DNA from 4 places in the Mesorhizobium sp. P160187 genome. Region 1 is predicted to be linked to each of the others. Evidence: riboswitches for the same ligand, from Rfam matches in the RefSeq annotation. Region 1 holds a riboswitch; each other region holds the start of a gene.

Region 1 (5,605 bases):
CGGATGGCGAGCGCGATCTGGCGGCAGGCTTCGAAGCGGGGTACGTCGTCGCGAACAAAAGACCAGTTGAGAATGGTGACTGGGCCTGTGAGCATTCCCTTCACGGGCTTTTCCGTAAGCGACTGGGCGAATTGCCACCAGCGCACTGTCATCGGATTGCGCCTCGATACGTCGCCGAATATGATGGGGGGACGCACGTAGCGCGACCCATAGCTTTGTACCCAGGCATGCTGGGTGAGCGCGAAGCCGGACAACTGCTCGCCGAAATGCTGTACCATGTCATTTCGCTCGAACTCACCGTGCACCAGCACGTCCAGCCCGATCTCTTCCTGCCAGCGAATTGCAGCCTCGATCTCCTTCTTCAGGAACGTCTCGTAGTCGACATAGCTCAGCTGGCCTTTCGCATGAGCGGCCCGCGCCTTGCGTACCTGCGGCGTCTGCGGGAAGGACCCGATGGTCGTCGTCGGGAACGGCGGCAGCCCGAGTAAGCCGGCTTGGACTCTGGAGCGCTCGCCAAAAGCGCTCTCTCGTCGCTTCGCGCTGTCCTCAATGCTAGCGATCCGCCCCTGAACAAGCGGGTCATGGATCCTCGTGGATGTCACGCGCGTGGCGGCAGCCTCGGCAGACGCTTTCAACGCGCCAGCCACCGCATCTCTGCCTTGGGACAGGGCCCGGGCCAGCAACACCAGCTCGTCGGTCTTCTGGGCCGCGAAGGCGAGCCACGACGTGATGTCCGCCTCGAGTTCCGTCTCCATGCGCAGGTCGATCGGCACATGCAGCATCGAGCAAGAAGGCGCGATCTCGACGCGGTCCAAGGGCCAGCCGGCGACGATCGGTTTGATGCGGTCGAGAATGGCGGGCAGGTTCGCACGCCAGACGTTGCGGCCGTCGATCAAGCCAAGCGAGAGCACCAGATCCTTCGGAGCGAGCCGACCCACCGTTTCCAGCTGCTCGGGAGCGCGCACGAGATCAATATGCAGCCCGGCCATGGGCAGAGAAACCGCGGTTTCGAGATTGTCTCCCAGCGGCCCGAAATACGTAGCCAGCATGATCTTCAGCTCGGGCGCGGCTTTCGACAGCTGGCCATAGGCGAACTCGAACGCAGCTCGTTCGTTGGAGTTCAGATCGAGGACAAGCGCTGGCTCGTCGATCTGCACCCAGTCGGCTCCCGACAGCTTCAGCCTCTGCAGGAGTTGCTCGTAAACGGGCAGCAGCCGCGGTAGGAGCGCGATGGGATCGAACCCTTCGGCAGGCGATTTCGCCAGCTTGAGGAAGGTGATGGGTCCAAGGATGACTGGGCGTGTGTGAATGCCGAGAGCTTTGGCCTCGAGGAAGTAATCGACGGGTCTCGTCGACGAGAGGGCGAACGTCTGATCATCATCCAGTTCCGGCACAATGTAGTGGTAGTTTGTGTCAAACCACTTGGTCATTTCCATCGCGGTTACACCGGGCCCATGGGCCGCCTCCTGGTGACCAGCGTGTGCACAATCCTCCGTCTGACCCTGGTTGCCGCGCGCCATTGCGAAGTAGATGTCAAGTGGGACCTCGCCGCTATTCCAGCCGTAACGGGAGGGAATGGCGCCGACCATGGCTGCGGTGTCGAGCACATGGTCGTAAAGCGAGAAGTCGTTAGACGGAATTTTCGACACGCCGCGATCGCGCTGCTCTTCCCAGCTAGCGGCACGGAGCGCCTTATACGTCGTGAGAAGGTCGCCAGCGGACGATGTTCCGGACCAGTAGCTTTCAAGCGCGAATTTCAGTTCTCGCCGACGACCGAAGCGCGGCACGCCGAGCGTTGCTACAGGAATTTGCTGAGAGACAGTCATGCATACCCCGATGATTGGGGCGTCGGTGACAAGGAAGGCGCTAGCAGGCCGGCACCAACGCCGGGTTGCAGCGGCCACCGAGACACCCCGCCCGTGGACGTAGTTCGCCGTGGCAGGTCTCCTGGCTCGCGGGGTCCTAGCCTCTACCCGCCTTCCCGAGGGTATTCGCCTCAGTGACATGAGTGGGGTTGGCTCGCCGCTAACAGTTGCGGGGGCAGCGCCGGCATCGCACCGGCTTCCCTCTTAGCTTCGCTGCGGCAGCGCCGCACGCGAGAACCACGACACGCAGACAATCACAACAATCCGCTCTCTTGTCATGACGCATAACGAAACGTTTATGTCGTTATGTGATCGCGCTTTTACGCTTGTCTAACATTGTGAAATATTCAGTCGCCCATTGCCGGCGCTGCTCCGCTGCCACCATTGTCCAACTAATGGATCCCTGTCGGGCTGCGACATCCCTCGCAGGTCGCCGATGAAGGATTTCGGACAAGACTTCAAGCGGGTGACAACGTCGTTAGAATGCAGAAGATCGCATTAGTGGTGATGTTTAACGATGCGGCCGCAAGCCGTGCGTGCGTGGCAGAAGCCGTTTTCTCGGAGTGAGCGCCAAACCCTGGTCCGAGGGGAAATGGCACGCCAGTCGTCATCACGGGTGACTAGGCAATCGTGATGACTGCGCTCGGCGGCAAGAGACCACACTTACGGAGCCTGGCCCAAGGGTCTGATGCAAAGCCCGACTGTGGTCCCGATAAGCCGCTTAAGCCGCATTCAGGCGGTAAGTATAAGTATCTCTCTCTCCAAGCGCTCGGCATTGAGGGATGCGCAAATGCAGGCAAAGCTCGCGTGCTTCATCTTCTGCATCATACGATCGGCATGACCCAGTTTTTATCCAGTGCACGCGTCAGCGCGGTGTGCAATTCTGGCTCGGTCCGATACGAAGGCATTTGGGCCTCGCTGATCCAGCCCAAGCCAACATAGTGGAAGTGATCCGCAGGGACCGTAACCCGGCTGCTGTCCAGTTGCCGAACGAAGTCCGCTGACCAATGGTGGATTGTATACGCTTCAAGTTTGTCCATCATCCTCCGCCAGCGTTGGATGCGTTCTTCGCGCGGCATGCTGGCCGCTCTTGAGATCGCGGTAGCTATGTAGCCTCGGATTTACCAGCAGGGCGTCCTCGCCGAAGTCTTCGGCCGCGCCGGCAAACTTCGATAACACCAGAAGGCCAGGGTCGCTCGGATCTTGTGCAGCAATGTATTCTTTCGCCACAAGATTCATGCCATCGCGCAACGGCGTCACAACGCAAACACGCGCGGCTCTGTAAAGACCCGCGATCTCAGCTTGGGTGAACGACCTGTTCTCATAGATAATCGGCATCTACTCGTCCGTGCCATGCCGGTTGTTGACTTGATTGACGAGTCTTTCGACGTCGCGCCGATATTCGCTGTACGCTTGGATGTCGGCACGTGAGGGAGTTGCGATTTGCAAGAGCGAGACACGTTGCGGCTCGACTGCCAGCAGATCGAAAGCTTTAATCCGATTGTCGATGCCCTTGGTGTGGTCGAGCCGATCGACGCCGATAAGTAGCTTTGCTCTACCAAGTTTCAACTGCGAAATGTAGGCTTTCTGCGCCTCAAGCGAACCTGCGGCACACTGTTCGAATTGCTTCGGATCGATACCTATAGGAAACTATTGGCATTGCGTCTGGCCATGGTCCGAGAAAACGACCCCGTCCTTGCTCTCCAGACCCAAATGAGATTGGACACAGGCGAGGAAATTGCTCACATCACGGTCGGTCTGGAAACCGAGCAGATCATACTCGAGCATACATTTCATTAGCTCGCCAGAATTGGGCACGCGCTCCATCATGTCAGACTCCGGCCACGGCGTATGCAGGAAATGGCCGATCGGCCTGTCAATGCCGAGTTTGTGCAAATCAGCGCCGAGCGGCAGGAAATGATAGTCATGAACCCAGTAGACTGCGTTATTTCACAATTCGGACACCGCGCGCGCCATGAAGGCATTGACGTCGCGATAACTTTTATAATCCACTTCCGAGCCTGAGATCCGGTCGGGCAGCGAGTGGAGCGCCGGCCACAATATTGAATTTGCGAAACCTTGATAGTACCGAGGATAGTCCGCTGCCGGCCCATCGAGCCACCCGATTTGACCTTTGCCACGCTGCACGAGGGGCACCTGTTGCTTATTGCCGTCGCCAAGATGTTCGGAAAAACCTACCCAGACCGCGCCGGAACGCTCCACAACGCACTCCAGGGCCGCCGAAAGCCCGCCTGTCTTGGGCTGATCAGAATTGACGGTCGCACCGCGGTTGGAAATTGCGATAAGACTCCTATGTGGCTGCTGGGCCGCCGTGTTGAAGCGCTGGTCTGCGGCTGAGACAACAGGACGGGACGGGCCAACTTCGATTTGTTGTTCTCGCTCCTGTGGCAAGTCTCTCAGGGGTTGTTCAAAAGCGATTGGTTCGTGAACAGCCCGGTTTGCCATGTGAGGTTCCGGCGCGGCGAGTTGGCGTTGTTCAATGCATCCATTTCAAGCCTCGGTTGAATATTTCCCCCAGATGGAGCAACTGGAATTCCAAATTGGCACACCCCCTGCTGACGAGAATCTGACGAGCGTCGGAGCCAGTGGCGACGGATTGTCGCGTTTCGGCTTCGGCGCCCTCAAGAACCTGCTTATCGCGAAAAATAGCTGGCGACGCGATCGAGCGGACCGTGCTTGCGGTAATTGTCGATTGTTCGGATAAGAGATACACCCAGTAGGTGCCAGCACCTGTTGAAATGAACTGAAACTATGTCGCTGCCGCCAAGGCTGCCCGGCCCGTGATGCGATTCTGCGTCTGCCGAAGAGCTTTGACACGGAGATCGGAGAGGGCGGGATAGTCCCTTTCCGCCCGTCAGGGTCCGTTTTATCGCAATCCCTTCCTCGTTGCCCTCAACGATCCCAAAATCGTGGAAGCCAGACCGCGATGCCTAGGTTCGGATGTGTGAAATACCAGCTAGGCGAGCACTTCCTAATATCCGCGGAATGCCGGGCTTCACATCAGGCGCCTCGTCGAGATTGACGAAGATGAAGTCTTGCTGCCAATTCCGCTGGTCCCATACCAATGGCTAACCAGTCTGCCCGCATTCGGCATCGTGGGACGTGATCGCAAGTCAAGTGCTCCGACGGACGCCGCGAGTTCTCCGTTACCTCAGGAACCTTACTGGCCTTCCCCAAGCTGAGCTTCTGGAAAATGCTGGTGACGATCTGGATGACGGTGAATGCCGTCATGGCAAGCACGCCTTGCACCGCTCCTCCAGCGAGCTTCACGGCAGCAGCATGGGTCAGTTCTCCGAAGCGAATGGCTGTCGCTATCAGCGAGCTTTGACACAGTTCCGCCACTGCGGTTATCGCGTCAGTAGGGCGGCTGGTTAGTTGCCCGCGCATCTACAGCAACCCAGCCCATTCCGCCTCGCGGCGCAAATTCTGCCTTGGCCTTGGGCCGATCTGCTGGATCACCAGGCCGGCCGCCAGCGAGCCGAGATCGCCGCAATCCTTCAGGCTGCGCCCGCTCGTATAGCCATAGAGGAAACCGGCGGCGTAGAGGTCGCCGGCGCCGGTGGTGTCGACCAGCTCGCGGATCGCCGTTGCCTGGATGGTGACGGTCTCCTCGCCACGCACGATCACCGAGCCTTTTTCGGACCGGGTGACGGCGGCAATCTTGCAGTCCTTGCGGATCTGAGCCAGCGCCTCGTCGAAGGATTTTGTCTGGTAGAGCG
Region 2 (5,605 bases), on a different contig from region 1:
CGGCGGGCAGCCGGGCACATAGATGTCGACCGGCACGATGCGGTCGCAGCCGCGCACCACCGAATAGGAATAGTGATAATAGCCGCCGCCATTGGCGCAGGAGCCCATCGAGATGACGTAGCGCGGCTCCGGCATCTGGTCGTAGACCTTGCGCAAAGCGGGGGCCATCTTGTTGGTCAGCGTTCCCGCCACGATCATTATGTCCGACTGGCGCGGCGACGCGCGAGGAGCCACGCCAAACCGCTCCGAATCATAGCGCGGCATCGAGGTGTGGATCATCTCGACGGCACAGCAGGCGAGACCGAAGGTCATGAACATCAGCGAGCCGCTGCGTGCCCAGGTGATCAGCGCCTCGGTCGAGGTGACCAGAAAACCCTTGTCGGCCAGTTCATTGTTGATCTCGAGGAAGAACGGATCGTCGGAACCGACCGGACGTCCGGTATTGGGGTCGATCAGGCCTTTGGGCTTCGGCGCGACGAGCGTTCCGGAACTGTCGTTCAATCCCATTCCAGCGCTCCTTTTTTCCACTCATAGGCAAAGCCGATGGTCAGCACCGCCAAAAACACCATCATCGACCAGAAACCGAGCATGCCGATCTTCGAGAACGACACCGCCCACGGAAACAGGAAGGCCACTTCCAGATCGAAGATGATGAACAGGATCGACACCAGGTAGAAGCGGATGTCGAATTTCATCCGGGCATCGTCGAACGAGTTGAACCCGCACTCGTAGGCGGAAAGCTTCTCCGGATCGGGATTGCGATAAGCCACCAGGAACGGCGCGATGATAAGCGCCAGGCCTACAACTGCGGCCACGGCGATGAAGAGGACGATGGGCAGGTATGAACTGAGGAGTACGTTCATGCTCGGCTTTCCGTTGGCGGCCAATCCACTTTGATTACAGCAACCAACCCTAATGCGGAAGCGCGACAGTTTAACCGCTGAACCGTTTTAGGTGCCTTTGCTGCAACGCGGCGAGGGTTAGCGCACGGCTTTCAGCGAAGCAAGTCAAACCTTGTTCAAAAGACAGTGCTGGACGGCAGGCCGGGAAAAACTGGTCCGATCTCCTCCTGTTTGATTTCCTTCATCTTTCACTCCACTTTTGTCTCCTGACACGTCTCCCGCCATTTGCCTGCTAGCATGACAGGAATCGCCGGCTAAAGGCGGGAAAATGGTTCGAGGCAAGACACTTTGACGAAGGACAAAATCTCACTCCCCACGGCCAGGCGCATCGCGCTCGCCGCGCAAGGATTTCTCGATCCCCGCCCGGTCGGCACGCCCGATCGCCGCCACCTCGCCCGCGTGCTGTCGCGCACCGGCCTGCTGCAGATCGATTCCGTCAGCACCGTGGTGCGCGCCCACTATATGCCGCTCTATTCGCGCCTTGGCCCCTACCCGCTCACCCTGCTCGACAATGCCGCAATCACCCGCAAGCGCACCGTGTTCGAGTACTGGGCGCATGAGGCCTCGTTCCTGCCGGTCGAGACCTACCCGTTGATGCGCTGGCGCATGCAGCGCGCCGAGCAGGGCGACGAAATGTATCTCGGCCTCGCCAAATGGGGCCGCGAGCACGCCGCCTATATCGAAGAGATCTACCGCGCGGTCGCCGAGCGCGGCCCGATTGCCGCTTCGGCACTGGAAGGCCAGAAAGGTTCGGGCGGCTGGTGGGGCTGGAGCCACGCCAAGCACGCCTTCGAATGGCTGTTCTGGGCCGGACGCATCACCACGGCGCACCGCCGTGGCTTCGAGCGTTTCTACGACCTGCCCGAGCGCGTTCTGCCGCAGGCGATCCTCGATCTGCCGGTGCCGGCGGCCGAGGACGCGCACCGCGAATTGCTGCGCATTTCCGCCCGCGCCCACGGCATCGCGACGTCGGGTGACCTGCGCGATTATTTCCGCTTGTCGCCGGCCGACATGAAGGGCCGGTTGGAGGAACTGGTTGAGATGGGCGAGTTGCTGCCGGTAAACGTCGAAGGCTGGGACAAGCCGGCTTACCTCTATAGGGACGCCCGCCTGCCGCGAAAGATCGAGGCCCGCGCGCTACTGGCGCCCTTCGATCCGGTGGTCTTCGAGCGCTCGCGCACCGAGCGCCTGTTCGATTTCCACTACCGCATCGAGATCTACACCCCGGCTGACAAGCGCCAATATGGCTACTACGTGCTGCCCTTCCTGCTCGGCGACCGGATCGTCGCCCGCGTCGATCTCAAGGCCGACCGCCCGGCCAGCGTGCTGCGCGTCCACGCCGCCTACGCCGAACCCGGCGCGCCGCCGGAAACTGCCGCAGAGCTGTTCGAGGAATTGAAGCAGATGCAGGGCTGGCTTGGCCTTGAGCGCATCGAAGTGGCGCCGGCCGGCAATCTGGGGAAACCCCTGGCCGACATCGCCATGTCGTAGCAGCGCGTTGACACAACTCCCCGCAGCAGCCTAAATCCGCTCCAGACGGTCCCCTGCCCGCAACGGCAAGGGCCAAGAGGGAATGCGGTGCGGGACGAAAATCCCAAATCCGCGGCTGTCCCCGCAACTGTAAGCGAAGAGCCAAGGCCGAAAGCCACTGGGTAACACCGGGAAGGCGGCTAACCAAGGCGATGACCCGCGAGCCAGGAGACCTGCCGTCTGAGACAAAGTATCCGATCGCCTGGCGGGTTTCCGGGCAAGGAGCACGGTTTTTGGACCAGAACAGCAGTTTTTCGGCTGGCACAGCGGACATTGCGTCCAGGGACAACGACGCCCTGACCGGCGTGACCGTCATCGTCTGCGCCTCCTGCCGCGATGAGACCGGTTCCGACGCCCATCCGCGCGCCGGCGAATTGCTGGCTGAGGACACACGCCGCGCCGCTGCCGGCGATATCCGGGTCCGCACCGCCGAATGTCTCGGCAATTGCAAGCGCCGCCTCAGCGCCGCGATCCTGCGCGATGGCTGCTGGAGCTATGTCTTCGGCGATCTGACCGCAACCAGCGGCGCCGACCTCGTTACCGGCGCAAAGCTCTTCGCGACTTCGGCCGACGGCCTCATCCCGTGGCGCGGCCGGCCCGATAGCCTCAAGCGCGGCCTCGTTGCCCGCATCCCACCCCTCGACATGCTGAAGGACTGACGATGAACGCTTCAAACCCGGCCGCCAACCTCTCCCGTGTTCCCTGCACTGTCGTTACAGGCTTCCTCGGCGCCGGCAAGACGACGCTGGTCCGCCATCTCCTGGAAAATGCCGGCGGCAAGCGCATCGCCATCATCGTCAACGAGTTCGGCGACATCGGCATCGACGGGGAAATCCTGAAAGGCTGCGGCATCGACACTTGCCCCGAGGAAAACATCGTCGAACTGGCCAATGGCTGCATCTGCTGTACAGTCGCCGACGATTTCGTGCCCGCCCTCGACAAGATCCTCGCGCTGACACCGAGGGTCGACCACATCCTGATCGAGACCTCGGGCCTCGCTCTGCCCAAGCCGCTGGTCCAGGCGTTCCAGTGGCCGAGCGTGAAGAGCCGGGTAACCGTCGACGGTGTCATCGCCGTGGTAGACGGCCCGGCGCTGGCCGAAGGCCGCGTCGCCAACGACATGGACGCTTTGCAGGCACAGCGCGCTCAGGACGAGACGCTCGACCACGACGATCCGGTCGAAGAAGTCTTCGAGGACCAGATCGCCTGCGCCGATTTGATCATCCTGTCGAAGAGCGATCTAATGGACGCCCCCGGTTCGGCCCGCGCCAACGCCATCATCAATGAACATTCCGCCCGCGCCGTGAAGATCGTGCCGACCGCACATGGCAAGCTCGATCCCTCGGTGCTGCTCGGCCTCGGCCTCGCCGTCGAGGACGACATCGAGAACCGCAAATCGCACCATGACGGCGCCTTCGACCACGAGCATGACGATTTCGACACCTTCATCGTCGACATCCCCTCGATCACCAACCCGGACGAACTGGCCAAGCGCGTCGCCACGGTTGCCGAGGAACAGAATGTGCTGCGTGTGAAAGGCTTCGTCGATGTCGGCGGCAAGCCGATGCGGCTTTTGCTGCAGGCCGTCGGCCCGCGCGTCAATCATTACTATGACCGCGCCTGGGCGGCTGAGGACGACCGCCGCTCGCGTCTTGTCGTCATTGGCCTGAAAGGACTGAACCGCCCGGCGATCGAGCGTATACTCGCCGGCTGATCCAAACCACGAGCCGAAATGCATATACTCACCACCACATCCGCCTCGCTCGACGATCTCGCCGAGCCCGTCGATCTCGGGCAGACGCCGGCGGATATCGTGGCGCTGTCCTTCACCGACAGCGACCTCGCCGGCCTCGCGGCGGCGTGGAAGGCCGATGCCGCCCGCCTGCCGTGGATGCGGCTGGCGGCGCTGCGCGACCTGCGCCATCCCATGTCCGTGGACCTCTGGATCGACAGCGTCGCCCGCCACGCCAAGGTGATTTTGGTGCGCATCCTCGGCGGCTACGACTGGTGGCGCTATGGCTGCGACCAGCTTGCCGCGACTGCCCGTGCGAACGGCATCAAGCTGGCGCTGCTGCCGGGCGAGAGCCACGACGAGGATCTCAGGCTGATCGAAGCCTCGACGCTGCCCCGCGCGGAGCTGGACGGCCTGCTGGGCTATTTCCGCGAGGGCGGGCCGGAGAATATGGCAGCGCTGATGCAAAGATTGGCGGGGCTGGCGGGACGGGATGCGGCTTCGGCTGACCCGGTTAGCGTGCCGAAAGCTGGTTACTACGAGCCAGGTCGCGGCGTGGTGGGCAAGTTGGATTTGGCCAATGTCGGCGTTCCTTCACACCCCCCTCTGTCCTGCCGGACATCTCCCCCGCAAGGGGGGAGATCAGCCGTCACCAAAGCCGGCTCCTCTTCGGCCCCGTTGAACAGGAAGCTGTCTGGGTCATCTAAGATTGGCGAAACCGTTGACGACAGATCAATCTCCCCCCTTGCGGGGGAGATGTCCGGCAGGACAGAGGGGGGTGGGCGGGAACTCGGCGCAGACAACATCAACTCTCCCATCATCCCCATCCTCTTCTACCGCTCGATGCTGCTGGCCGCCGATGTCGCGCCAATCGATGCCCTCTTTGATGCACTCCGCCAGCGCGGCATGAGACCGGTCCCGATCTTCGTCTCCAGCCTGAAGGACCCGACGTCGCTGGCCTTCGTCGAGACCGCGCTCGCCTCGCTCAACCCCGCCGCCATCATCACTTCAACCGCCTTCGCATCCGGCGCCGAACCCGGCGTCCAAACCCTGTTCGACCGGGCCTGCGTGCCGGTCTTCCAGGTCATCGTCGCCACCACCCGCCGCGACGTCTGGGACAACAACCAGCGCGGCCTGGCGCCGGCCGACCTTGCCATGCATGTCGTGCTGCCCGAACTCGACGGCCGCATCCTGGCCGGCGCGATTTCCTTCAAGGGCGAGAGCGAGACCGACCCGGCGCTCGGCCACCGCGCCTTAGCGAACCGCCCGGAACCGGATCGCGTTGCGCAAGTGGCGGAGCGTGTCGCGGCGTTCATCAAGCTGCAGCAGACGCCCCGCGCGACGCGTAAGTTGGCGATCCTCATTCCGGACTATCCGAGCGCGCCCGGCCGCACTGGCTATGCAGTGGGCCTGGATGTGCCGTCCAGCGTGCTGGCCATGC
Region 3 (5,605 bases), on a different contig from region 1:
GAGCAGCTCGGCGAGGTGCAGCTGGTCTATATCGATATCGGTCGCGCCGACCTGCCGTTGGTGACCAAGCTGCCCGGCAATGTCGAGGTCAAGCGCGGGGCAAAGCTGCGACTGACCGCGGATGCCGGGGACCTGCACATCTTCGACGCCGATGGGCACTCCTTCTCGCTCAAGCCGGTGGAAGTGAAGGCGGCTTGAGATAGCTGCGTCGTACAGGCATGAAAAAAGAGCGGCGGGCCAGGCCCGCCGCTCTTTTTTCAAGCTTCGGCTGTTAGTTGTTGCCGAACCGATCCCTGTCGCTGCTCTGAGGAACGAACTTCTGTTGGTCGTTCGACGAGTTCAGCAGCTTGTAGACCGCCGAGTTGGTGCCGGTCGACGAAGTGCGGGTGGTGTCGACGGCAGCGGCCGGCTGGTTGGCGCCATTGGAGCCATAATTGTCGCTGCCGGCAAAGGCAGCGCTCGAAACAGCCAGAACGGCTGCGGCGGCAAGAACGATCTTCTTCATTTTAGTCTCCTGAATTTTTCTGATGCCGCCAGCTGCAGCGGATAAGCCCGCCACGTGCTGGAAACCGGCTTTTAGCGGCCGAAAAGGTTACGGTCGGCACCGTGGGCAGGCGCCTGCTCGGCTGGAGCCGACTTCTCAACCGAAGCCGTATGGCCACTATCGGTCGACGTAATCGCAGGCTGGTTGGCGCCGTTCGAACCGTAGTTGTCGCTGCCGGCGAAAGCGCTGCCGGAGATGGCCAAAATGGCGGCGGCAGCAAGGATGATCTTTTTCATTTCAAATACTCCTGAATTTTTTGGGATCCCGAGAGCGACGGGTTAGCCGCCCTTCTTTGGTCGGGATCAGCGATTGCCGTAGAGGTCGCGGTCGGCGCCCTGAACGACAGGCTGCTTGTCAGCGTGCGCCGGCTTCTGAATGGAAGCCGTATACGAGCTGTCGACCGAGACGGCTGGCTGGTTCGCACCATTGGAACCGTAATTGTCGCTACCGGCGAAGGCGCTGCCGGTGATCGCCAAAACGGCTGCGGCAGTGAGGATGATCTTTTTCATTTTTAGTACTCCAGTTTGTCTGTCCGTCTAGCGGCGTGTCTTGGGAGGAATTCGCGTCGTTCGGACAGCCCCGATGTGGGAAAGCCATAGGCTGGTTTCCAATCACGAAGTTGTTCCGTGTGGACCACGCTCCTGCACCTTGAAATTGTACCAGGAAGTTCCTTCATGGCTGTTTATTGTATTGTTTTCAGTTGCTTATGTCGAACCGAGTGGTTCGCTCCGGTGTCGGTTTCCGGGCCGTCGTTCACACCGTCCTGCACGCATTGTCAACAGAAACGAACCGTTCGGTTCGATTAGAGATTGCTAATAGTAACTTTTCGATACCGTTGAGCCCTTTTTGCCCCCGATCGAACTGGATCCGCAGCGATTCGAAACGGCGATGATGGCGTCGCAAGAAACGTCTCAGCTCTTTGACCGGCGGCGGGGAGCGTATGCCGCGCGTGTCGCGCCGCATGGATACGATGTCGCTTTCATGCCGACGTCGCGATCGCTGCCGTGATTAGATGATCGCATCTCAGGTGCCGCTTCGTGACGACGCAGCGGAGAATTGGGAAGCCGGTCAGAATCCGGCGCTGCCCCCGCAACGGTGGTGGAGTTGAAGTCGCAACGGGAGACCACTGGGCAAGAGCCTGGGAAGGTGTCGCGATGGTCCGCAAGGACAACTCCAGAGCCCGGAAACCAGCCCGAGATGCATAGACTCGACTGATCGCGGTGGGCGGTCAAGAGGTGGATAGTGCATGTCCGGCGCCGCGCCGGCCTGCGTCCGATCCTTCCTCCATCACCACCAAGTTCAGTCCTTAAACCACGAGGACAGAACTATGGATACGCGCAACGACATGCTGAGGCTCCTGAACGGCCGCAAGCAAGGCTTTTCGCTGGAACAGCCCTTCTACACCGACCCGGACTATTTCAAGCTCGACATGGAGCTTATCTGGTATCGCGACTGGCTGTTCATCGGCCATGATTGCGAACTGCCGAAGCCCGGCAGCTATATCACCGTGCAGATCGGCGATTATCCGGTGGTGCTGGTCCGCGACCAGAAGGGCACCATCAACGCCTTTCACAATTCCTGCCGCCATCGCGGCAGCCGTGTCTGCAACACTGAGAAGGGCATGGCGGCAAAGCTTGTCTGCCCTTATCACCAGTGGACCTACGAGCTTGACGGCCGGCTGCTGTTTGCCCGCCAGATGGCCGACGGTTTCGACAAGAGCCAGTTCGGCCTGAAGCCCGTCGCCTGCGAGAGCGTCGGCGGCTACATCTTCATCTGCCTGGCGAAAGAACCTGCCGACTTTGCGCCGATGCGCGCCATGATAGAGCCCTACCTCAAGCCGCACCGGCTGAATGAAGCCAAGGTCGCCTTCGAGAGCACCATCATAGAGAAGGGCAACTGGAAGCTGGTCTGGGAAAACAACCGCGAATGCTATCACTGCGCCGGCAATCATCCGGAGCTGTGCAAGACATTCCCCGAAGCGCCGACGGTGACCGGCGTGCAGGGCGCCGACAGCGATCCGGAGATGCTGGCGCACTGGGCGAAATGCGAGGCGGCGGGCCTGCCGAGCAAGTTCCGCATCGATCCGGCCGGGCAATACCGCGCCACCCGCGCGCCGCTGCTGCGCGATGCCGTCAGCTACACGATGTCGGGAAAGCGCGCGGTGACGAAGAACCTGTCCGACACTGTTGCCGCCGACCGCATCGGCACCTTGATGCACTACCACTATCCGACGACCTGGAACCACATCCTGATCGACCATGCGGTCACCTTCCGGGTGCTGCCGATCAGCGCCACGCAAACCGCGGTGACGACCAAGTGGCTGGTGCACAAGGATGCGGTCGAGGGCGTCGACTACAACCTTGAAGAGCTCACCCACGTCTGGACCGAGACCAACGACCAGGACCGCCGCATCGTCGAGGAAAACGCCTTCGGCATCCTGTCGCCGGCCTATGAGCCCGGCCCCTATTCGGAGCTGCACGAGGGCGGCGTGATCCAGTTCGTCGAATGGTACGCGGCCTTCATCGGCCCGCGCCTTGCCGAAGGCGGCCGGCCGGCGCTGCGCAGCGTCGCGTGAGCTGGAGCAGGCGAGGAAGGACCGGAGGATGAATGCGATGACGGATCTTGGGCTCTATCGCCATCTTGACCAGATGGCGCCGTGGAACGATAGGCTGCAGGTGCTGGAAGTGATCGGCGTCAGCGACGAGGCGCCTGACGTCAAGACCTTCACCTTCCGCTCCGACAACCAGACCTGGTTCCGCTACAAGCCGGGCCAGTTCCTGACGCTGGAACTGCCGACACCGGACGGGCCGCTGATGCGCACCTATACGCTGTCGTCGTCGCCATCGCGGCCGTTTTCGATCGCGGTGACGGTCAAGGCGCAGGCCGGCAGCATCGGCACGCGCTGGATGTTCGACCATCTGGTGCCCGGTTCGCATGTCAAGGCCTACGGACCGGCCGGCGACTTCTCGTTGCACAGCCACCCGGCGGCCAAATACCTGTTCATTTCCGCCGGCTCCGGCGTGACGCCGATGATGTCGATGCTGCGCTGGCTGAACGACTGCGCGCCATGGACCGATGTCGGTTTCGTCAACTGCGCGCGGCGTGCCGAAGAGATCATCTTCCGCAAGGAACTCGAACTGCTCGGCGGCCATATGCCCGGCCTGTCGCTCGGCTTCATGATCGAGGAACGTTCCAGCCGCGAGGGCTGGTACGGTCACATGGGGCGCATCGACGCGATCCGGCTGCCCTTGCTGGCTCCGGATTTCCGCGAGCGCGAAATCTTCTGCTGCGGCCCCGATCCGTTCATGCGCGCCGTGCGCGGCATGCTGGATGCCGCCGGCTTCGACATGACGAAATACCATCAGGAGAGCTTTGCCGCGCCTGTGATGGAGGAAATTCCGGCGCCGTTTGCCTCCCCGGTCGAGGACGGCATCGCTGCACCTGTCGAAGCCGTGACGCCGATCCGCTTCTCGCTTTCGGAGGTCGATGCCGGCTGCGTCGCCGGCCAGACCGTGCTGCAGACCGCGCGCAGCTCGGGCGTGCGGATTCCCGCCGCCTGCGAGTTCGGCCTGTGCGGCACCTGCAAGGTGAAGAAGGTCTCCGGCGAAGTCGAGATGAGCCACAATGGCGGCATCCTCGACCACGAGATCGATGACGGTTTCATCCTTGCCTGCTGCTCGAAACCGTTGTCGGCGCTCGAAATCGAGGCTTGAGCCGGTCGACTTCGCCGCAACGGTCGCCGACGCAGGCGTTGTGTTCGCGGGTCTTTGTCTTGCCAAGCATAGGCCGAGTGATTTAGACGCACTTAGGAAGGGCTGGGCAGACCGTGAAGCCGGCGCATCCCTTCAGGGCGCATGGGACGGGGGACAGAGCGATGCAACAGCGGGTCTACGCGGTCGCAAGCAAGGACATCGTTTTCGAATCATTCGATGGCGAAGCCGTCGTTCTCGATCTTTCGAACGGCAAGTATTTCGGCTTTTCCGATTCCGGCAGCCGGGTCTGGCAGGCTTTGTCGTCCGGCGTCGCCACTGAAGCGCTGGTCGGAGCTGCCGCGGGCGCCGCAAAAATAAGCCTGGCCGACCTCGAAAGCTTCGTTGCCCGACTGCTCGATTTCGGGTTGCTTGCGCCAGCCGAAACACCGGCACAACCGCTTTCGGGCGAGCTGTCGTCTGCGCTTGCTGCCAGCAATGAGCCGCTCAAGGTCGATGTCCATGACGACCTTGCCGATCTCATCATTGTCGACCCGATCCATGAGGTCGAGGAACCTCTCGGCTGGCCGGCGGTGAAACAGGCATAATTGTTTCCCTAAAGCGCGTCGCGTTTGAACGGACTCAGGCGACGCGGTTTAGATCTTTGATTTTATGCATGTCGTCGTCTCAAAACCGGGGCCACCCCGAGCGACATGCATCAGGCGACCCGGCGCAATTCTGGACGCTGAACAACCAACACATGCCTTTGATCACGCTGCAAACCCTGCCGGATTATGCCCGCCATGTGCTGGCGGCCGCGGAAAGCGCCGCCGCCTTCTATCCCGTTGCCGCCAGCGTGCGGTTGCTGGGACTGGACCTGAGTGTCCACCTCGACCATGGCACGCTGGCGGAAGCCATGAGCCATGCCTTCATACCGGCCCCGGAAAATCCGTCTGCATCTGACGGCTGCCGCATTTTCGTCGCCCACCCGGGCATCGATGGCGTCCTCGCCCCGGCCACCTGGGGCCGAGGCGATTACAACCATCATGCCTTTGCCAACCGGCTGGAAGAGGCCGGATTGCGCGGCAGCTACTATCATGACCTCGATTTCTGGCAGTTCCATGATCCGCAACGCCATGTCGGGGCGCAGCTGATGATGGCGGCCGAGGCCTTTCCGCCATGGGAACAGGCGGCGCCGCTGCGCGCCTTCCTGCATTGGGAATATGCGGCGCGCGGCATGCGGCTTACCCATGCCGGCACGCTGGGCATCGATGGCAAGGGCGTGTTGCTGGCGGGCTCCGGGGGAGCCGGAAAATCGGGAACAGTCGTCGCCGGCCTGCTCAATGGGCTCGATAGCGTCGGCGACGACTAT
Region 4 (5,605 bases), on a different contig from region 1:
AGCAGATCGTCTCGATCCTATACACCATCGTGGCGCTGCTCGGCCTGTCGGTGACCTTGTTCATGCCGATCTTGATCCGCAGGTTTGCCCGGCGCTGGGTCTATACCGCCGGCGCCTGCCTGCTGGCGATGGGCTCGCTGTTCTTCGTCACCCACACGCTTGCCGGGCAACTGGCAGGCATGCTGTGCCGCGTCATGGGGGCGAGCGCGCTGTCGATCACGCTCAACCTCTACATCATGGATCACATCCGCAAGACCGATTTCATGCAGGCCGAATCGCTGCGCATGGCGTGGTCGATGCTGGCTTGGACCGGCGGGCCGACACTCGGCATCTTCCTCTACACACGCTACGGCATCTATGCCGCGCATGGCGCGGTCGCGGTGTTTGCGTTGGCCTTGCTGGCGCTGTTCTGGACCTACAGGCTGGGCGACAACCGGTCGATCCGGCCGGGCAAGACACGGCCGGCCAATCCGCTGGCCAATATCGGCCGCTTCGTAGCACAACCCAGGCTTAGGCTGGCCTGGCTGATCGCCTTCGGCCGCTCCTGCTTCTGGACGACGTTCTTCGTCTACGGGCCGCTGTTCATGGTGATTACCGGCGAGGGCAAGCTTGCCGGCGGCCTGCTGGTTTCGGCCGGCAATGCGCTGTTGTTCATGGCGATCTTCTGGGGCAAAGCGGGAAAACGCTTCGGCGGCCGGCGCACCATGACCTTCGCCTATTTCGCGATGTCGGCGACGCTGCTTGCGGCGGGCGCGGTCGGCACTACCGCGCCGCTGCTTACGGGCTTTTTCCTGCTCTGCGGCGCCTTCTTCACCATCGCGCTCGATGCACTGGGCTCGACCGCCTTCATGCGCTCGGTGCGGTCCTATGAGCGGGCGCAGATGGCCGCGGTCTACCGCACCTATCTCGACTTTTCCGAGCTGACGCCGCCGCTGGTTTATTCGGTGGTGCTGGCGTTTTTCGGCCTCGGCTCGGTGTTCGTGACGCTGGGCATTCTGGCCGCGGTTTGCGGCTTTATCACCTGGCGCTATCTGCCGAAGTCGCTTTGATCAGGAGGCCGCATGCCGCTCGCGCACCCAGTTGTGGAAGCGATGCAGATCGTACTCCTCCGGCATTAGCACGCCGGCCTGGTGGCGCATCGAGCGCAGGCCTTTCTGATTGATCTCGCAGATCGCGGCATCCTCCTCCAGCACCTGGGTGCCGAAGGCGACGACATTGTCGATGTCCGTCTCAGCCAGCGCCTCGGGCGCGAACAGCCATTCGGCGGTGAGTTCGGTCTGTTCGGGACCGAGCGGCATCAGTCGCACCGTCCTGACATAATCGACATGGCCGACGATGAACATCGAGGGCAGGCTGGTGGCATAGGTCTGTCCGGCCGCACGCTCGGCTGGCGTCAGGCCCGGTAAGACCGGGCCATGGGCATGTCCGTCGCGCGACCAGGTCTCGGCGCCGGCGCGCAGGCCACCCGAAAACTCCGGCGCGTCATTGTCGGCATGGCGGACCCAGTCGGGGTCGTCGTGCCGGCTCATCAGGCCGCGGCCGTATATCGGCACCAGCCGAGACAGGTCCTTGTGGACGCCCGGGCAATGCAGGCACTCGTTGAAGTTTTCCCAGAAGATCTTCCAGTTGCAGTTCATCACCTTGCGCAGGACATTGCCTGATACCAGCGTTTCCAGCGGCCAGTTGGCGAGGTCGCCGGATGCGGGATCGAAGGAGGTCCCGGCGGAGCCGGCCGCAGCCTGCTGAAGGTTCACAAAGACAAAGCCGCGCCACACCGACAGCGCCACCCGGTAGAGCGGATGATCTGCCTTGTCGAAACCATCTGGCAGCGATTTCGAGGGAACGCGCACGAGATCGCCGCGCAGCGAGTAGGACCAGGCGTGGTAGGGGCACGTGATGAGCCGCGCTTTCAGCCGGCCCTCGCTTTTCTGGCAAAGCTGCGAGCCGCGATGCCGGCAAGTGTTGTGGAAGGCGCGCAGTTCGCCGGTCTCGTCCCGCAGAATGACGATTTCCTGCGTGCCGACGCGGAATGTCCTGAACGCCAGCGGCTGGGCGAGGTCGGCCTCGCGGCAGACGAGCAGCCAGCTTTTGTGCCAGATGGCGTCGAGATCGCGCTGGTAAGCCTCGCTATCCCAATAGGCCGACGACGGTAGCGTCGGTTCGGCCCGGCTCAGGCCGTTATGGGGTCGCGCTCGCTCGGGCTGGGATGCATGGCTGGCTTCCTATGAAGCGTCAGCCGACACCCCGGCAAATCGTTTGTCAATCAGAGTGCCGCATTGCCGGTTGCAGGCGCGGCGCATAATCATGTCGTGGACACGGGACATTCGGAAATTGGGGGGATTCGGAAGTGGCCGCACGACAGATGTCGCTTACGCCGGAGCTGGTCGCGCGCTGCTGGCGCGAGATCAGGGACCCCGGGCCGGATCCGGACGCGATGCATCTCGATGAAGCCGACTATGACGCGCTGCTGGATGAATTGCAGGTCGAACTCCCGGACAGCGAACCGCTATGGCTGTTCGGCTATGGATTCGCTGATCTGGAAACCGGAAATAGATTATGTCGAGGACCGCGTTGCGCTGGCGCGCGGCTGGCATCGGTCCTTTTGCATGAACATGACGCGCTGGCGCGGCACCAAGGACAGCCCCGGCCTGATGATGGCGCTGGACCGTGGCGGACAATGCAAGGGCGTCGCCTTTCGGCTGACCGACAATAACCGGCGCGAGCAGTTGGGCCGGCTTTTCCGGCGCGAAGTCACGCTGAAGCCGACAAGCTACCGGCCGCGCATGCTGAAGCTTGAAAGCGAGGCCGGACCGCTCAGGGCATTGGCCTTCGTCATCAACCGCAACGGCCTGACCTATTCCGGCCCGCTCGACGAGGGCAAGGTAAAGGCTGGCCACGTCCTGCGGGCACTGGGGGTCGGGCGCCGACTATCTCTACAACACGGTGAAAAACCTTGAAGAGCGCGGCATTCACGATCGCCATCTGTGGCGGCTGCAGCGGCTGGTTGCCGAGCGGATCACCGCGTTGAACCCGTAACGCCGCATGGCGCATTCGCGCTGTTGGCCGGCGGAATTTGGTTTGCCGGATGCGGCCGTTTCAGCCTATAGTCATGCATGTCGTCGGTTCCGTTAGGGACCAAGAGGGAATGCGGTGAGGGCTGACTTGTTGCCCAATGCCGTGGCTGCCCCCGCAACTGTGTGCGGTAGTCCTCTCCAAGCCACTGGGGATTTTTTCTTCGGGAAGGTGGGGAAGGGCGCTGATCCGCGAGCCAGGAGACCTGCCGGCGACAGGGAACTGACTTCGATGCCCTCGGGTGGAGGGCGAAAGGACAAGATATGAATACCGCTTCCGTCTCCCTCGGCGCTTCCGTCTCCTCGCAGTCGCGCTTCATGCAGCTCGTGCTTAGCGCGTTTCTGGGCATTTTCGTCGTCGGCGTTGTCGGTTTCTCCCACATCGATGCGGTCCACAATGCGGCGCACGACTATCGCCATTCGATGGCGTTTCCCTGCCACTGACGAGGATCTGACATCATGAACCTGTTTCGCAACGTCGTGTTCATCGCGGCGATCGCAGGGCTCGTGGCCGGTGTCGCTCTCGCCTGCATGCAGGCCTACGCCACCGTGCCGCTGATCCTCAAGGCGGAGGTCTACGAAAAGGCTGGTGGCGGCCACGAGCATCAGCATGCCGCGGTGCCCGCCGCCAACGCTGCGGACACCAATGCCATGAGCACCGCCGCGCCGGCGGAAAATGCGGTGAGCAGCGCAGCACCGGCTGAAGCAGCCGCGCCGGCGGAGGACGAAGGCTGGGCACCGGCCGACGGCTTCGAGCGTTTCGCCTTCAGTGTCGTCGCCAATATCGTCACCGGCATCGGCTTCGCGCTGGTCCTGGTGGCGGTTTCCGAATTCGCCGGCGGCATCGGCAGCTGGCGCCAGGGCGTGTTCTGGGGTCTGGCGGGCTTTGCCGTGTTCACGCTGGCGCCGGGGCTCGGCCTGCCGCCGGAACTGCCGGCAATGCCGGCGGCCGATCTCATACAGCGCCAGATCTGGTGGTGGGCAACGGTGATGGCAACCGCGATCGGTCTTGCCCTTATCACCTTCCGCACGTCGGCGCCCCTGACCGTGCTCGCCGTCGTCCTGATCGTCGCCCCGCATATTGTCGGCGCGCCGCAGCCTGACAGTTTCGTAACGCCGATCCCGGAGGGCCTGCATCATCAGTTCGTGGTGGCGGTGACGCTGACCAATCTGGTGTTCTGGCTGGTGCTCGGCGCAGTTGTCGGCATAGTGCGCGCGCGCTTCACCGGCACCGCGACCAGCCTGCGCGACAGCTTTGCCTGATCGCAGTTTGACCTTCATCATCGGCGGTGCGCGCTCTGGCAAGAGCGCGCATGCCGAAACTTTGGCAACGGCGTTGCCGCCGCCATGGGCCTATATCGCCACCGCGCAAGCCTATGACGGCGAAATGCGCGAGCGCATCGCGCAGCACCGCTCGCGCCGCGGCGAGGGATGGGCGACCATCGACGCCCCGCTTGATCTTGCCGGTGCGCTCGAGGCATTGCCGGACAGCCAGCCGGTGCTTGTCGACTGCCTGACGCTTTGGCTAACCAATCATATGCTGGCCGATCATGATCTGGAGGGGGAGTGCCGGCGGCTGGCCGATGTGCTTTCGCGGCCGCGCGGACCGTGGTTCGTGGTCTCCAACGAAGTCGGACAAGGCATCGTGCCCGAAAATGCGCTGGCACGCCGGTTCCGCGATGCCGCCGGCCGGCTCAACCAGCAGATCGCGGTGGTAGCTGATATGGTGCTTCTGATAGTGGCGGGGCTGCCGCTCAAGGTGAAATAATGACTGACATCGACGCAAAAGACGAAGAGCGCCATCGCGCCAAGATGGCCAAGCGCAAGGCGGTGCAGGACGCCGAGGTCGCGGAAAAGACGGTCGAGAAGGGGCTGCTGATCGTCAACACCGGACCCGGCAAGGGCAAGACCACGGCTGCCTTCGGGCTGGCGCTGCGCATGCTCGGCTATGGCAAGCGCGTCGGCATCGTCCAGTTCATCAAGGGCAAATGGCACACCGGCGAGAAGGATGCCTTCGCGGCGTTTGGCGGCCGCGTCGTCTGGCACACGATGGGCGAGGGTTTCACTTGGGAGACGCAGGATCTGAAGCGCGACATTGCGGCGGCCGAAGCCGCCTGGGCCAAGGCGCTGGAGCTGATCGCCGATCCCTCGATCAGCCTCGTCGTGCTGGACGAACTGAACATCGCGCTGCGTTACGACTATCTTGATCTCGACAGAGTGGTGGCGGCGCTGAAAGCGCGGCGCGAAGGTCTGCATGTCGTCGTCACCGGCCGCAACGCCAAGCCGGCGCTGGTCGAGGCGGCGGATCTGGTGACGGAGATGGGCGTGACGAAGCATCATTTTTCGGCCGGCGTGAAGGCACAGCAGGGGATTGAGTTTTAGGGCGCTTACCTCCCCCTTGTGCGATTTCTTAGCCTCCCTCTTGTGGGGAGGGTCGATCCGCAAAGCGGATTGGGGTGGGGGTTCTCGTAGGGCGCAGTCCCCCACCCCGGCGCTTCGCGCCCCCCTCTGGCCTGCCGGCCATCTCCCCCTCA

What was found. A riboswitch is a leader RNA that binds a small molecule or an ion and turns the genes downstream of it on or off. The one in region 1 is predicted to bind cobalamin.
Region 2: linked by a shared signal. The riboswitch ahead of AC3CCE_RS22260 (DUF1636 family protein) and the one ahead of metE (5-methyltetrahydropteroyltriglutamate--homocysteine S-methyltransferase) in region 1 are both predicted to bind cobalamin.
Region 3: linked by a shared signal. The riboswitch ahead of AC3CCE_RS14970 (aromatic ring-hydroxylating oxygenase subunit alpha) and the one ahead of metE (5-methyltetrahydropteroyltriglutamate--homocysteine S-methyltransferase) in region 1 are both predicted to bind cobalamin.
Region 4: linked by a shared signal. The riboswitch ahead of AC3CCE_RS22025 (CbtB domain-containing protein) and the one ahead of metE (5-methyltetrahydropteroyltriglutamate--homocysteine S-methyltransferase) in region 1 are both predicted to bind cobalamin.

Annotation. Positions count from the first base shown of each region.
Region 1 is NZ_JBYMDX010000002.1:255,947-261,551, forward strand. Features, by position in the region: gene metE (5-methyltetrahydropteroyltriglutamate--homocysteine S-methyltransferase) at 1-1,826, opposite strand, end outside; cobalamin riboswitch at 1,921-2,122, opposite strand; partial or broken gene AC3CCE_RS02525 (alpha,alpha-trehalose-phosphate synthase (UDP-forming)) at 2,892-3,761, opposite strand; gene AC3CCE_RS02530 (hypothetical protein) at 3,816-4,331, opposite strand; gene AC3CCE_RS02535 (adenosine kinase) at 5,274-5,605, opposite strand, start outside.
Region 2 is NZ_JBYMDX010000004.1:1,073,211-1,078,815, forward strand. Features, by position in the region: gene AC3CCE_RS22245 (NuoB/complex I 20 kDa subunit family protein) at 1-507, opposite strand, end outside; gene AC3CCE_RS22250 (NADH-quinone oxidoreductase subunit A) at 498-863, opposite strand; gene AC3CCE_RS22255 (winged helix-turn-helix domain-containing protein) at 1,191-2,393, shown strand; cobalamin riboswitch at 2,423-2,627, shown strand; gene AC3CCE_RS22260 (DUF1636 family protein) at 2,666-3,091, shown strand; gene cobW (cobalamin biosynthesis protein CobW) at 3,094-4,146, shown strand; gene cobN (cobaltochelatase subunit CobN) at 4,165-5,605, shown strand, end outside.
Region 3 is NZ_JBYMDX010000003.1:2,373,600-2,379,204, forward strand. Features, by position in the region: gene AC3CCE_RS14950 (ABC transporter ATP-binding protein) at 1-198, shown strand, start outside; gene AC3CCE_RS14955 (DUF680 domain-containing protein) at 272-505, opposite strand; gene AC3CCE_RS14960 (DUF680 domain-containing protein) at 577-780, opposite strand; gene AC3CCE_RS14965 (DUF680 domain-containing protein) at 847-1,053, opposite strand; cobalamin riboswitch at 1,553-1,754, shown strand; gene AC3CCE_RS14970 (aromatic ring-hydroxylating oxygenase subunit alpha) at 1,872-3,119, shown strand; gene AC3CCE_RS14975 (FAD-binding oxidoreductase) at 3,157-4,257, shown strand; gene AC3CCE_RS14980 (PqqD family protein) at 4,419-4,841, shown strand; gene AC3CCE_RS14985 (hypothetical protein) at 4,994-5,605, shown strand, end outside.
Region 4 is NZ_JBYMDX010000004.1:1,028,396-1,034,000, reverse strand. Features, by position in the region: gene AC3CCE_RS22045 (MFS transporter) at 1-1,049, shown strand, start outside; gene AC3CCE_RS22040 (SRPBCC family protein) at 1,050-1,850, opposite strand; partial or broken gene AC3CCE_RS22035 (Rieske 2Fe-2S domain-containing protein) at 1,893-2,045, opposite strand; partial or broken gene AC3CCE_RS22030 (gamma-glutamylcyclotransferase) at 2,348-3,036, shown strand; cobalamin riboswitch at 3,104-3,299, shown strand; gene AC3CCE_RS22025 (CbtB domain-containing protein) at 3,336-3,515, shown strand; gene AC3CCE_RS22020 (CbtA family protein) at 3,531-4,334, shown strand; gene cobU (bifunctional adenosylcobinamide kinase/adenosylcobinamide-phosphate guanylyltransferase) at 4,327-4,839, shown strand; gene cobO (cob(I)yrinic acid a,c-diamide adenosyltransferase) at 4,839-5,453, shown strand.